Regions from separate parts of the Bacillus sp. J14TS2 genome, predicted to be linked through region 4. Evidence: riboswitches for the same ligand, from Rfam matches in the RefSeq annotation. Region 4 holds a riboswitch; each other region holds the start of a gene.
The links. Region 4 has a riboswitch for S-adenosylmethionine ahead of KI375_RS21540 (SDR family NAD(P)-dependent oxidoreductase). Riboswitches for the same ligand answer to the same signal wherever they lie in the genome.
Positions count from the first base shown of each region.

Region 1: another riboswitch for S-adenosylmethionine. It lies ahead of KI375_RS03305 (bifunctional homocysteine S-methyltransferase/methylenetetrahydrofolate reductase); the one in region 4 lies ahead of KI375_RS21540 (SDR family NAD(P)-dependent oxidoreductase).
Region 2: another riboswitch for S-adenosylmethionine. It lies ahead of metK (methionine adenosyltransferase); the one in region 4 lies ahead of KI375_RS21540 (SDR family NAD(P)-dependent oxidoreductase).
Region 3: another riboswitch for S-adenosylmethionine. It lies ahead of KI375_RS12595 (methionine biosynthesis PLP-dependent protein); the one in region 4 lies ahead of KI375_RS21540 (SDR family NAD(P)-dependent oxidoreductase).

Region 1 covers NZ_BORE01000002.1:144,200-147,615, reverse strand. The annotation lists gene KI375_RS03305 (bifunctional homocysteine S-methyltransferase/methylenetetrahydrofolate reductase) at 1-1,551, opposite strand, end outside; SAM riboswitch class I at 1,712-1,817, opposite strand; gene cysI (assimilatory sulfite reductase (NADPH) hemoprotein subunit) at 2,378-3,416, opposite strand, start outside.
Region 2 covers NZ_BORE01000011.1:136,432-139,847, reverse strand. The annotation lists gene KI375_RS17580 (alpha/beta hydrolase family protein) at 132-935, shown strand; gene KI375_RS17575 (DUF2584 domain-containing protein) at 971-1,213, shown strand; SAM riboswitch class I at 1,338-1,459, shown strand; gene metK (methionine adenosyltransferase) at 1,636-2,832, shown strand; gene asnB (asparagine synthase (glutamine-hydrolyzing)) at 3,121-3,416, shown strand, end outside.
Region 3 covers NZ_BORE01000007.1:184,949-188,364, forward strand. The annotation lists gene yfkAB (radical SAM/CxCxxxxC motif protein YfkAB) at 1-345, opposite strand, end outside; gene KI375_RS12590 (class I SAM-dependent methyltransferase) at 437-1,063, opposite strand; SAM riboswitch class I at 1,233-1,337, shown strand; gene KI375_RS12595 (methionine biosynthesis PLP-dependent protein) at 1,409-2,530, shown strand; gene KI375_RS12600 (5-methyltetrahydropteroyltriglutamate--homocysteine S-methyltransferase) at 2,578-3,416, shown strand, end outside.
Region 4 covers NZ_BORE01000017.1:2,541-5,956, reverse strand. The annotation lists gene pbp4 (penicillin-binding protein PBP4(5)) at 1-1,049, opposite strand, end outside; SAM riboswitch class I at 1,239-1,340, shown strand; gene KI375_RS21540 (SDR family NAD(P)-dependent oxidoreductase) at 1,439-2,203, shown strand; gene KI375_RS21535 (Na+/H+ antiporter NhaC family protein) at 2,226-3,416, shown strand, end outside.

The DNA of each region.
Region 1 (3,416 bases), on a different contig from region 4:
ATAAATAGGAGCTGTCATATGTTTGGTTGCTTCCCCTACTTCTATCATTTTTTCTGGAGAAAAGATTGGCTGCGTTAAAAAATAATCGGCACCATACTGTACTTTTTTCTCCATACGCTCAACTGATTTCCCAAGATTACGAACATTCGGATTAAAAGCAGCTGCAACATGGAATTGAGTCTTTTGTTTAAGCGATTTTCCCGAAAAAGAAATGCCTTCATTAAATTGTTTGATCAGCTTGATTAATTCAAAAGAGGTTGCATCATAGACAGATGTTGCTCCAGGAAAGTCACCAATTTTAGTCGGGTCACCAGTAATGGCCAATATATCACGAATTCCTGCTGTATGTAGCCCCATAAGATGTGATTGTAAACCGATTAAATTCCGGTCCCGACAAGTCACATGAACCAATGAATTTAGATCAACTTCCTTTTTAACTAGAGACGCCATTGTTGCATTACATATTCTGGGAGATGCTAATGAATTATCAGCTAATGTCAACCCATCCACCCCAGCTTCTTTTAAGGCGTGTGCTCCTCTAAAAAAGGGTTTTGTATCTAGGTGCTTTGGCGTATCTAATTCCACAATAACGGATCGATCTGTTTGAATTTTTTCAAATAAAGATGGTGCCTTTTCAACCTGCTGGTCTTGGATAAAAATCGGCTTTTGTTTGATTACCTGCTTCTCTTCAAGCGGCACTAAATGTTGGCGTCCTTTGACCAAAGCTTGGATATGCTCTGGCGTTGTTCCACAACACCCTCCAATTAATCGAACACCTTGATCACGGAAGCGTCGAACAAATTCTGTGAAATAAGTTGGTTCGGTTTTGTACATAAACTTCCCATCTTCATATTCTGGCAAGCTTGCATTTGGATAGGCTGCTAAATAAGCCGATTTTGAAAGCGGAACAGACTCTAAGGCTCTGACCATATGATAAGGACCGAGACGGCAATTGATCCCAACAACATCGGCACCTAAATCATCAAGCTGTTTTAATGCCTCTTCAAGTGGTGTTCCATTTTGCAGTACGCCAGGTTCATGCATTGTGACGTTTGCTATGATCGGTACATTCGTTTCATCACGAGCTATTTTTAAAACGGTTTTTATTTCTTCTAAATCATAATACGTTTCTAAGATAAGGCCATCTACACCCTCAAGCAGCAATGCATATAGTTGTTCTCGAAAACCGCGTTTTATTTCCTCTGTTTCACTAGAATGTAATCCAGCTCCATGAACCCCCCCAATGGTTCCTAGTACAAATGTTTCTTTACTTGCTGCTTGTTTCGCAAGACGAACAGCAGCTCTGTTTATCTTCGTTACTTCCTCTTCTAATCCATATCTTGAGAGTTTCAAATAATTAGCACTGTACGTATTCGTTTGGATTACGTCAGCACCAGCTTCAACATAGGCTTGATGCAACTGCAATACTTCATTAGGGTGTGTAAGATTTAATTGATCAAAACAGCGATCAATCCCATAGGAATATAACAGTGTTCCTGCAGCGCCATCCCCGATTAAAATTTCCTTTTTGAGACGTTCTAATAATCCCAATAAACTACCCTCCCTATATATTTTGGAAAACTATTTAGAGTGGTGGCTCTTTTTGGTCGCATACAAATCGACATAGAGAGAGCAATCTGCTTACCCTATTCTTCCAAACAAAAAGAGCCTACTCCGATAAGAAGAAGGCCCTTTTTTATAAAAAGGATTCTTCTTATCTTTCAAGTTGTTTCCAACTTGTGGATTTAGCACCTTTCCATAAAATGGTGGTTGCTGAGGCGTCTTAGGGCCATTCCCTCGACCTCTCTTGATAAGAATGAAATCTTTATTTAATTTTCTTGTTTCACTCACGTGTTAGAATTAATTTTTAATTCTATAAACATTATAAGGTTAGTTGGTTTAAAAAACAAGAGAAAATTAGTTTTTTTTGAAATTTTTCTACTTACCAGCAATTTATAAAATTTTAGCGTAGCTCCTCGAGGCAAATAACTTGAGCCAATGAAGGAAAAAAGCCCCTTCCTAAGTTCAAGAACATTTGCTTGTCGGAGGCCATCAGGATGTAGGTCAGAACAGCGTTGCAACGTACAGGACGTACTGGTGCAGACGAAGCGACAGGACATCGCGGTTTGAGTCTGCCGTTAGGACGGCGTGAATTTAGCCTTTCTTCCTAGATCAAGGCGCTTGTGCTTTTGTTCTGGTTTAAGGAATTATAAAATTGGAGCTAGTGGATAAGTAGCTTACCTTGCAGTTGGTGTCTAGCTCCAGGCGCCATCGGCTCGAGGTCAAATAACCTGAGCCAATGAAAGGCAAAGAACGCCTTTCTTTGTCTCAGAACATTTGCTTGTCGCCGATAGGCGGGCGCCTTGCGCTTTTCTTGTTAATCATGAAAATCAAGCCCTGAGTGGACCTCTTTTACATATCCTAAACGAATGACAAAGTCGCCAAATCGTTCTTTTTCTTTACGTTCCTTCGCAAAATGACTTATGATTGGCTCTAATTCACTTAATATTTCCTTCTCCCCAATATTTTCGCGGTACAGTTTATTTAAACGATCTCCTGTAAAACCGCCCCCTAAATAGACGTTATATTTTCCTGGGGCCTTTCCTACAAAACCAATTTCTGCTAATGCTGGTCTTGAGCAACCATTGGGGCAGCCAGACATACGAATGACGATTTCCTCTTCACGGAGCCCTGCCTTATCTAATAATAAGTCAATTTTATCAAGCAAGGAAGGTAAATAGCGTTCCGATTCTGCCATCGCAAGGCCACATGTTGGAAAAGCAACACAAGCCATCGAATTTCTACGTAAAGCGGTATGATGCTCTCCGTCAGTTAATCCATATTGTTGAATAAGCGCTTCGATTTTCGGTTTTAAAGCTTCTGATATGTTTCCAATGATTAAGTTTTGATTAGGAGTCAAGCGAAAATCCCCTGTGTGAATTTCAGCTATTTTCCTTAAGCCTGTCATCAATTTATAATGTTCCCAGTCCTTAATTCGGCCATTTTGAATAAAGAGTGTAAAATGCCACTGATCATTCAAACCTTTTACCCAGCCATAACGATCCCGATTGTGCTCAAACTGAAAGAATCTTGCTGGTTGTATCTCCCAACCTAGTCTTGAATGCAATTCCTCAATCAGCCAAGGCATGCCGCGCTTATCAATTGTGTACTTAAATCGAGCATTTTTCCGAACAGACCGATTTCCATAATCTCGTTGAATAGTGACAATCTTTTCAGCAACATCAAGCACTTCTTCAGGCTTACAGAACCCAATCACTCTTCCAACTTGAGGATACGTTGCTTTATCTCCATGGGTGGAGCCCATTCCCCCACCAACAGTTATGTTAAAGCCTTGAAGTTGCTCGTTTTCTACCACAGCAATAAAGCCAAGATCCTGGGAATAGACGTCCACATCA
Region 2 (3,416 bases), on a different contig from region 4:
CATTTGCTTGTCGCCGATAGGCGGGCGCCTTGCGCTTTTCTTGTGTGTGCATCCAATTTAGAATTATTATATGAGAATCAGGAAATTGTGTGATAGCCTAGAGGAAAGCAAAATTTAAGGAGCGAAGATCGATGCGACAAGATGGACAAATCCTGGAAAAACAAATATTTCCTTCACCAAACCCGCAAGTAAAATTATATTTGGTTACCTATTTGTCAGAAGGTCTAAGAATAAAAGGTCTATTAGCGGAGCCAAAGCAAGTGGGAGAGTATGAAGGATTCCTTTATTTACGGGGCGGGATCAAGAATGTTGGGATGGTGAGACCAGCAAGAATTGCCCAATTTGCTTCAGAAGGTTTTATAGTCTTTGCCCCTTTTTACCGAGGAAACCGTGGGGGCGAGGGGAATGAAGATTTTGCCGGTAAAGATCGCCATGACGCTTTTTCCGGCTTTATGTTATTACAGATGCATCCCCGTGTTTTGGCCAAACGCATTCATATTTTTGGCTTTTCGCGAGGAGGTGTGATGGCACTGCTAACAGGATTGGAATATGATCATGCTGCTTCAGTGGTAACATGGGGAGGAGTATCTGATGTGGCCTTAACTTATGTAGAGCGGATTGATATGAGAAGGATGATGAAAAGAGTGATTGGTGGTTCACCTAAGACCTCTCAAGAAGAATATCAATGGCGCACACCGCTATATGAAATGGAAGCAATGAAACCGCCTGTTTTAATTATTCATGGCAACCTTGATGACAATGTGACGATCGAGCATGCACACCGCTTAGAAAAAAGACTACAGACATTGGGAAAAAAAGTGGAAACCTGGTATTTTGAGCACTATACTCATTATTTTCCACCAGCGATCAATCGGAAAATTGTAAAAGATCTTTGCTATTGGATGAAACAACAGAGTAATCACGATATAATATAAATATAATCATTTAATATTTGAAATGGGGGATTGTCATGGGAATGCCCTTGGAACTAAATACAATGATCATCACAAAAGGAAAAGAGAGTAGACAACAGGATAATCAATTTATTTTAAAAAAAGCCGGATATCGCCTGTATCCAATTGATATCCCCATTGAGGTAAGGCATACGATCGAAAGTGACTACCGAGCCACTGCCAAGATAAAAAAGGTTGAGTGGGAGGAGAATCAAACGATTATTACTTATCAGCTGCTTGCCTTACATTCCAGTAATTAAAATTTGAAACGTCCATTGTGAATGAGCAGTGGACGTTTTCTGTTTAATAAATTCCTCAAGGATGAAAAAAATCTTCACTTGACCCTTAGCGAATTTTGCGTTATGATTTTACATTGAACGGATACTCTTATCCTGAGATGGTGGAGGGAACAGGCCCTGTGAAACCCAGCAACCTACTGCGAATCAATTGATTTTCCGCAGCAAGGTGCTAACCTGGTGCAAGGCAATGGCCTTGGACGATAAGAGTGAAAGGCTCGGATAAGAAATTAACCTTTCCTCTATTTTTATACGGGAAAGGTTTTTCGTTTTTTTAGAGAGAGAAGCAGTATAAAAATCTCCTTAGGACCTGGGGAATGTAGATGTTATCTAGTTCTATGTGCTAGGCACTTTTCTTAGGAGATTATTTTGGAGGAGGAACATAGATGTCAAAAAACCGACGCTTATTTACTTCGGAATCGGTCACAGAGGGACATCCAGACAAAATTTGTGATCAGATTTCCGATTCTATTTTAGATGAACTGTTAGCGGATGATCCCAATGCTCGTGTAGCCTGTGAAACTTCGGTCACGACTGGCCTTGTATTAGTAGCAGGAGAAATTACGACAACCACGTATGTAGATATACCAAAAATTGTCAGAGAGACATTAAAAGAAATTGGCTACACACGTGCGAAATATGGATTTGATGCAGAAACTTGTGCGGTGATGACGGCGATTGATGAACAATCTGCTGATATTGCTTCAGGAGTGAACACGGCATTAGAAGCTAGAGAAGGAAACATGACGGAAGCAGAAATCGAAGCGATTGGTGCAGGAGACCAAGGGTTAATGTTCGGTTTTGCCTGCAACGAAACGGAAGAATTAATGCCTCTTCCCATCTCATTAGCTCATCGAATTTCAAGAAAACTAGCAGAAGTAAGAAAAGAAAAAGTCCTTCCTTATTTGCGACCAGATGGGAAAACTCAAGTAACGGTTGAATATGATGAAACGGGGAATCCTGTACGCATTGATACGATTGTTATTTCGACTCAACATCACCCAGATATTGAGCTTGCGCAAATTCAAGAAGATATGAAAAACTGTGTGATTGCTCCTGTTGTTCCGGAAAACTTATTGGATGAAGAAACAAAGTATTTCATTAATCCAACAGGGCGATTTGTGATTGGCGGGCCACAAGGGGATGCTGGGTTAACAGGAAGAAAAATTATTGTTGATACATACGGAGGTTATGCACGCCATGGAGGAGGAGCTTTCTCGGGGAAAGATCCAACAAAAGTGGATCGTTCCGCAGCCTATGCGGCCCGTTATGTAGCCAAAAATATTGTCGCTGCAGGATTAGCGGATAAATGTGAAGTGCAATTAGCATATGCGATTGGAGTGGCTCAACCTGTTTCTATCTCTGTTGATACATTTGGAACAGGCACCGTATCCGAAGAAACTCTCGTTGCCGCGATCCGTGCTCATTTTGATTTGCGTCCCGCTGGCATTATCAAGATGTTAGATCTTAGACGCCCTATTTATAAACAAACTGCCGCATACGGCCATTTTGGACGAGTTGATCTTGACCTACCTTGGGAAAGAACAGATCGAGCAGAAGAACTTTTAAAAGCAGTACAATAAAGTGAAACTTCATTCAGTGGGGGCTTCCATCTCCCACTGATTTATCGGTCCTTTCCGGGCAGTTTATCACCTATTTATGCTTCGCCGTATTCTCTAAAGGGTGATATGAGGAATACTGCCCGTTAATCCGAGATAAATATACATGTTTACAAAGATTTAGGTAAAAATAACAGAGCCAAGATTTGCTCTGTTATTTTTACGGATATACTGACAAAAATTCGGATTAAATGCTAAAATAGAAGCATTGGGTACGAGTACTAGTTGTTGAAAATAGAGGAGTGTCGAAACATGTGCGGTTTTATCGGTTGTGTCCATGATCATCCAACATCAGCTAAAAATCCTGATCAAGAGCTTTTTCATCAAATGAATACGATCATTACCCATCGTGGACCAGATGATGAAGGCTATTTTGAAGATGAACATGTTCAATTTGGTTTTCGCAGACTAAGCATCATTGATATTGAAAGTGGAAAACAGCCGCTTTCTTATGAAAATGACCGCTATTGGATTATTTTTAATGGAGAAATCTATAATTATGTGGAATTACGGGAAGAACTGGTCCAAGCTGGATTTACGTTCGAAAC
Region 3 (3,416 bases), on a different contig from region 4:
TACTTGCGTCCTCACTCCTCGGGTATGCGCATATTCCAAAAGAGGTTGCACATATTCCCGCACCGACTTCTTAGACATCATTGGTTCCCCACCCGTAATACTCAGGGTTCGAAGATGAGGAATTTCATCAAGTCGTTTTAACAGCAATTCGATCGGTAAGGCATCAGGGTCACGATCTTGCAATGTGTAGCCAACTGCACAGTGAGCACAGCGCATATTACATAGCGTTGTTGTCGTAAATTCAATATTGGATAACACCATCTCCCCAAATTCGTTCACATCCATATACGCTTCCCATGGATCATAGGCTGTCGTAATAGGCTGCAGTGTTTCCTTTACATTCATTTGTTCCATCCTTTCCATACACAAGCGGCTATTCCAGATAGCCGCTCAAAAAGTAGGTCATTCTCTTCACACTATCTTTATTCATCACAAACTAGAATTTATTCTTCTCTACTTTAGCAGAACCTCTTTTTCGAAAAATACTTTGGACAACATGCGCTACACCTGTATGTCCCTGTCCCTCAATTCTTTCTACCTCACCAATATAAAAATGTTGGATAAAATAATCTGAAAATCGGCTCAATAGTGTTGCTGGGTCGCAAAGATTTTCAATTTCCTTAGGACCGCCCGTTCCATATTCAATCTGTTCCTTTGTGTATAATTCACTTACGTAATAGCCCCCAGGCTTTAAGGCCTTACGAATACCCTCTACTGTCCTTTCAAAAATAGGAGTTGGGAAATGCCCAAATATATGTATAATCGCATCCCATTCTTCCTCTTCCCATGCTACGTCAGCTAAATCATGCCATTCAGTGTTGACAATCACGCCGCGATCTTCAGCCAATCTTTTCGTCTTTTCAATCCCAGATTGGGCAAAATCCCACGCGGTTACATCATATCCTCGGGAGGCGAGAAAGACCGAATTCCGCCCCTCTCCCTCGGCAATACAAAGAATTTTCCCCTTAGGTAATTGCTTTGTCGCCTGTACTAAAAACAAATTAGGCTCTTTGCCATAGAAATACTCATCCATTGAAAAACGTTCATGCCATTTTGAATTCAATCTAGAGCCCTCCTTTTCCACTTCTTCTATTTTAACATAAGCGAAACTAGTCCTTCATTCTTAGCCATTTAAAATTCCTTTTGAGATGAATAGAAAAAACCCTTGCCTTTTTCGGAAATATGTACTAAAGTATAAATCATTAAACCTTTCGAAAAATTATATAGTGTTTTTCTTATCCAGAGAGACGGAGGGATTGGCCCTTTGATGTCTCAGCAACCGGCCTATAAGGCAATGGTGCTAATTCCAATAGGTTTTCAAACCTAGAAGATAAGAAGTTCGTTTTCAATTATGAAGACCTTCTTATCACAAGAAGGTCTTTAATTTTTTTAGAAGAGGATGAAGATTATGCCAGTCAATAATATTGAAACAAAACTTGCACAACTAGGAAACCGCACAGATGAAAAAACTGGTGCTATCAATCTACCTATTTATCTATCAACTGCTTATGAACACCAAGGACTTGGTCTTTCCACAGGTTATGATTACTCGAGGACGAAAAATCCTACTCGCTCTGTACTAGAAGAAGGAATGGCGAATCTCGAATCCGGTGATGCTGGATTTGCCTGTAGCTCGGGGATGGCAGCCATTCAACTAGCCCTCTCCCTATTCCGATCAGGCGACGAAATTATTGCCTGCACTGATTTATACGGTGGTACGTATCGTTTACTCAAACAATACGAAGAATCCTATCAGATTCAAACCACTTACTCTGATTTTGATAATCTGCAAGCAACGGAAAAGCTCATTACACCGAAAACAAAAGCATTGCTCATCGAAACTCCCACAAACCCATTAATGCAGGAAATCGATATTGAACAATGCGGGAAACTAGCGAAAAAACATGACCTATTATTGATTGTCGATAATACTTTCTTAACACCGTACTATCAACGTCCACTTGAATTAGGCGCTGACATTGTAGTTCATAGCGCGACCAAGTATATCGGTGGACATAATGATGTTGTGGCTGGGATTCTAGTCGCAAAAGGTGGAGAGATTTGCGAGCAGCTTGCGAACAACCATAATGCAGCAGGAGCAATTTTATCACCACTTGATTCTTGGCTGCTCGTGAGGGGATTAAAAACACTTCATCTCAGAATGGAAAAGCATACAGAAAATGCGAGAGAAATCGTCAAATATCTAGAAAACGAGGACTTTATTACAGATGTTCTTTACGCCGGGAAAGGCGGAATGATCTCTTTCCGGATTCAAGACAGTGAATGGGTAGACCCTTTTCTACAAAATTTACAGCTCATTGCCTTTGCTGAAAGTCTAGGAGGGGTTGAAAGTTTTATCACGTATCCAACGACTCAGACCCATGCAGATATCCCACGAGAAGAACGAATCAAAAGGGGCGTATGTGAACGATTATTACGTTTCTCAGTTGGTGTAGAAAAGGCTGATGACCTAATCGCTGATGTAAAACAAGCCTTTCAAGCAGCAAGTCAAACTTTTGCCAAGAGCTGAAGTAACGATCCAAACTTATTAAAGGGAGATAACAAACCATGACAACTATTACAAAAACAAAAGCTCCATTCAGAGCGGACCATGTAGGAAGTCTATTACGACCAGATAGCATTCATCAAGCGAGAAAGGATTTTAAAGCTGGAACCATTACAGCGGAACAATTACATGAAATTGAAACCAAAGAAATTAAACGTATTGTTGATAAACAAATTGAAGCAGGCCTAGAACTTGTAACAGATGGTGAGTTTAGACGCCGTTTCTGGCATACAGATTTTCAAGAACATCTTACTGGCATTGAAGGCTATGTGCCAGAAGTTGGCTATATTTTTAATGGAGAAGAAGAAACCGAAAAATATAATGTACGAAACACCGGAAAGGTCTCTTTTAACCCTGATCATCCTCATGTGAAGGACTTTATTGAATTTAATGAAATTGTCGGTGGACGTGCAGTCGCTAAACAAACGATTCCAAGTCCTAACCAATTATTTAATGAGGGCATTCGGGATGTGACGATCTACCCAGATATCGAAGACTATGCTAAAGATGTGATCCAAACTTATCGTGATGCGCTAAAAGCCTTCTATGATGCAGGCTGCCGCTATCTACAATTTGATGATGTTTATATCGCTGGTTTATCTTCACCAGATATCCCATTCAATGATGGAGAGTTTTCTCGTGAATACTTAATTGACTTAGCTTTACGAGTAGTCAATGGGGTGTTAGAGGGAAAACCGGAAGATCTCGTGATAACGACTCATTTATGTCGTGGAAATTATCGTTCTAACTGGGCTTTTGAAGGAAGCTATGCATTAATTGCACCAACTTTATTTGCCAAGGAAAAAGTGAATGGCTTCTTCTTAGAATATGATGATGATCGTTCGGGTGA
Region 4 (3,416 bases):
TGAATATAGGCATCGATGGTTAATTGAATATTTTCACCATCCATCTTCTCTACCTTTTGAATTTCTTGCTTCTTCTCTCCCTGTTCATCAACGATAACAAGCTCCCCGCCATCTTTTCCCCGTAATTCCTTATCAAAAGCTCGCTCTAACCCCATTCTTCCAATCATATTTTCTTCAGATAAATTTGGATTTTTTTCTAAATCCTCCTCTGTGACCTTACCAATATAACCGACTAAATTAGCTGCTGCCTCCTTTAAAGGGTAATAACGAACCTTAGTATCTTGGTAGGCAACCCCAGGCAATGGCTTTACTTTATCAGATTCAATGATTTTAAGAGGTACGAATAAATCGTCTTTTATCCAATCTTGTTGTAGTGTTTCATGCAAATCATTCAGTGAAATATTAAATTGTTTACTTATATTTTCAAGACTACTTTCTTTTTCCTTCCCCTGACCCAAGTCTTTCGGAATGACACCTGCCCATTTAAAATCCTCATTAACAGCCAGTTTATTGCCAGCATGGTCATGAATTTCACCACGTTCCGCTCGGGAAACACGAAAGGCTACCTTATCCTTTCCCTCCATTTCTGGAAAAATAAGAGAAGGATCCCATTCTACAAAATAATCATCATCCTTTCTCACAAGCTTTGCCTGATAATGCAATTTATCCATGTTACCTAGAGGTGTGGTGAAACTTAGTTGGAATGAAAGCATTTGTTCATTATGATTTATTTCATCTATGTTTACCTTAGTAGCACGGATGTTTTGAATAGGGATGCCATTAAAAATCTTTTCATATTTATCTTTTACTTCGTCTAAAGTATAGTCTAGCGCTGTGTATGATTGCTTATCAAGTACATCACCCAAATCCTCATACTCTTTATCTTCTAAAATTTGCAGGAAATGATCCGCTAATTCTTGAACTTGGTCGCGATCACCTGCATGTATAAATTGAAAGTAACCAAATCCCCCAATCCCTATGAGCAAGAGAAATATTATTATTATATAAGGAAGCATTCGTCGCTTGTTTCTTCTCATTCGACTAGTCATATATTCATCTCATCCTTTAGTTATTATTAAATACTACAAATGTAGTATAATGAGCAAAACTACACACGTAGTAATTAAAATCATTATAGCATGCTCTTAAGGATTTAGCCAATACGTAAAACAGCCTCTGTTGACTTGCATAGTTATTTAGGGTAACTTATTAATAGTCAATTACATATTGTATGCTATTTCTTATCTAGAGAGGTGGAGGGACTGGCCCTACGAAGCCTCGGCAGCGGACTCTTAGAAGTACTGTGCCAATTCCAGTAGTTACTTACTTGAAGATGAGAAGAGGAAGTCTACTATGTTTTTTTAAAGCCTCTTTCATTCAAATGAAGAGGTTTTTTTATTGGGTAAAAGTGAAAAGACATCTCAAAGGAGGACAACCAATGTACTCGATGGATTTAACGGGAAAAGTAGCCATTGTCACAGGTGGGGCAAATGGAATCGGAAAGGCAATTGCCGATGCATTTTTGGATTGTGGTGCAAAAGTGGCGGTTGCTGATATGTCCATGTCAGAAAAGGACGCAAATGATCATCTATATTATGTTCAAACCAATGTATCTAAAAGCGATGAAGTAGAAGCGATGATAAAAAAAGTAACAAATCACTTCGGGAGATTGGATATTCTAGTCAACAATGCAGGAATTTCCACGATGGATTATATGGTGAATATTAAAGAACAAGATTGGGATCGGACGATGGATGTGAACACAAAAGGGGTATACTTATGCATGCAAGCGGCCGCCAAAGTTATGAAGGCCCAAGGGGAAGGCGGGAAAATTATTAATATTTCCTCCCAAGCTGGAAAAAATGGCTATCGCTTGATGGGAAGTTACGTAGCCTCGAAGCATGCAGTATTGGGAATCACAAAGGTAGCTGCAATTGAATTGGCTCCAGACCAAATTAATGTGAATGCTGTATGTCCAGGGATCGTAGAAACGGATATGAAAAGGACAGAAAGAGTAATTGGCGGGGAACTTCGAGGGCTAGATGGAGAAGCGATTCGTTTAGAAGACAACTCTCAAGTACCATTAGGAAGAACAGCATCGCCAAAAGATATTGCCAATGTTGTCGTTTTTTTAGCTTCAGAATACTCGGATTACATGACTGGACAAGGTATCAACGTTACTGGCGGGATGACAATGAACTAATCAAGTTTAAGGGGGGATATTTATGACAACGAAGACGAAAAAAGGAAGTCTTCTAGCACTGTTACCATTGCTTGTGTTTGTGTTGCTTTTTATTGGGAATGGAATTATTTCCGGAGACTTTTCGAATATGCCATTAAATGTTGCGATTGTTATTGCTGCAGCCGTTGCATTAGCGATGAACAGAAAGGAAACCTTAACAAAAAAATTAGACATTTTTACAAAAGGGGCTGGCCATCCCAATATTATTTTAATGGTTGTGATTTTTATATTAGCAGGTGCATTTGCAGAAACTGCTAAGGGGATGGGGGCGGTTGAATCTACCGTGAATATGGGGCTATCCTTCATCCCTAGTAATCTATTAATGGTAGGATTATTTATTGTCGGCTGCTTTATTTCCATTTCAATGGGGACATCCATGGGCACAGTAGCTGCTTTAGCGCCAATTGGCATGGGTATTGCTGACCAAACGGGAATATCAATGGCTTTAGCTATGGGGACGGTCATTGGCGGAGCCATGTTTGGCGACAATTTATCAATGATTTCAGATACGACGATTGCCGCAGTGCGTACGCAAAAAACAAAGATGAACGACAAGTTCAAAACAAACTTTTTTATTATTTTACCCGGAGCAATTGTGACAGCCCTCATTCTTTGGGTTGTAACAATGGGAAATGAGATCCAGACTCTTGGGGAATATCCTTTCAATTTCATTAAAATTCTTCCTTATATCCTTGTGTTGGTTTCCGCATTAGTAGGGATTAATGTTGTCGTTGTTCTGCTTGGAGGAACGCTTTTTGCCGGAATCATCGGCTTAATCGATGGTTCCTATACACCAACGGGGTTGATCAAAGCAGTCTCAGAAGGAATTATAGGTATGGAGGATATTGCTATTGTAGCCGTACTTATTGGTGGTATGATAGGCATTATTCAACATAATGGAGGGATTGATTGGCTGCTGAACTTTGTAACCAGCAAGTTGAAAACAAAAAAGGGTGCCGAATTCGGAATTGCCGGATTGGTTAGTGTAGCAGATATCGCAACAGCCAATAATACGATTTCGATTATTATGACCGGTCCATTAGCTAAAAATATTGCAGATGAATATAAAATTGATCCGCGAAAATCAGCGAGTCTATTGGATATTTTCGCAAGCTGCTGGCAAGGACTTGTTCCCTATGGCGGACAAATGCTTGTTGCTTCAGGACTAGCTGCG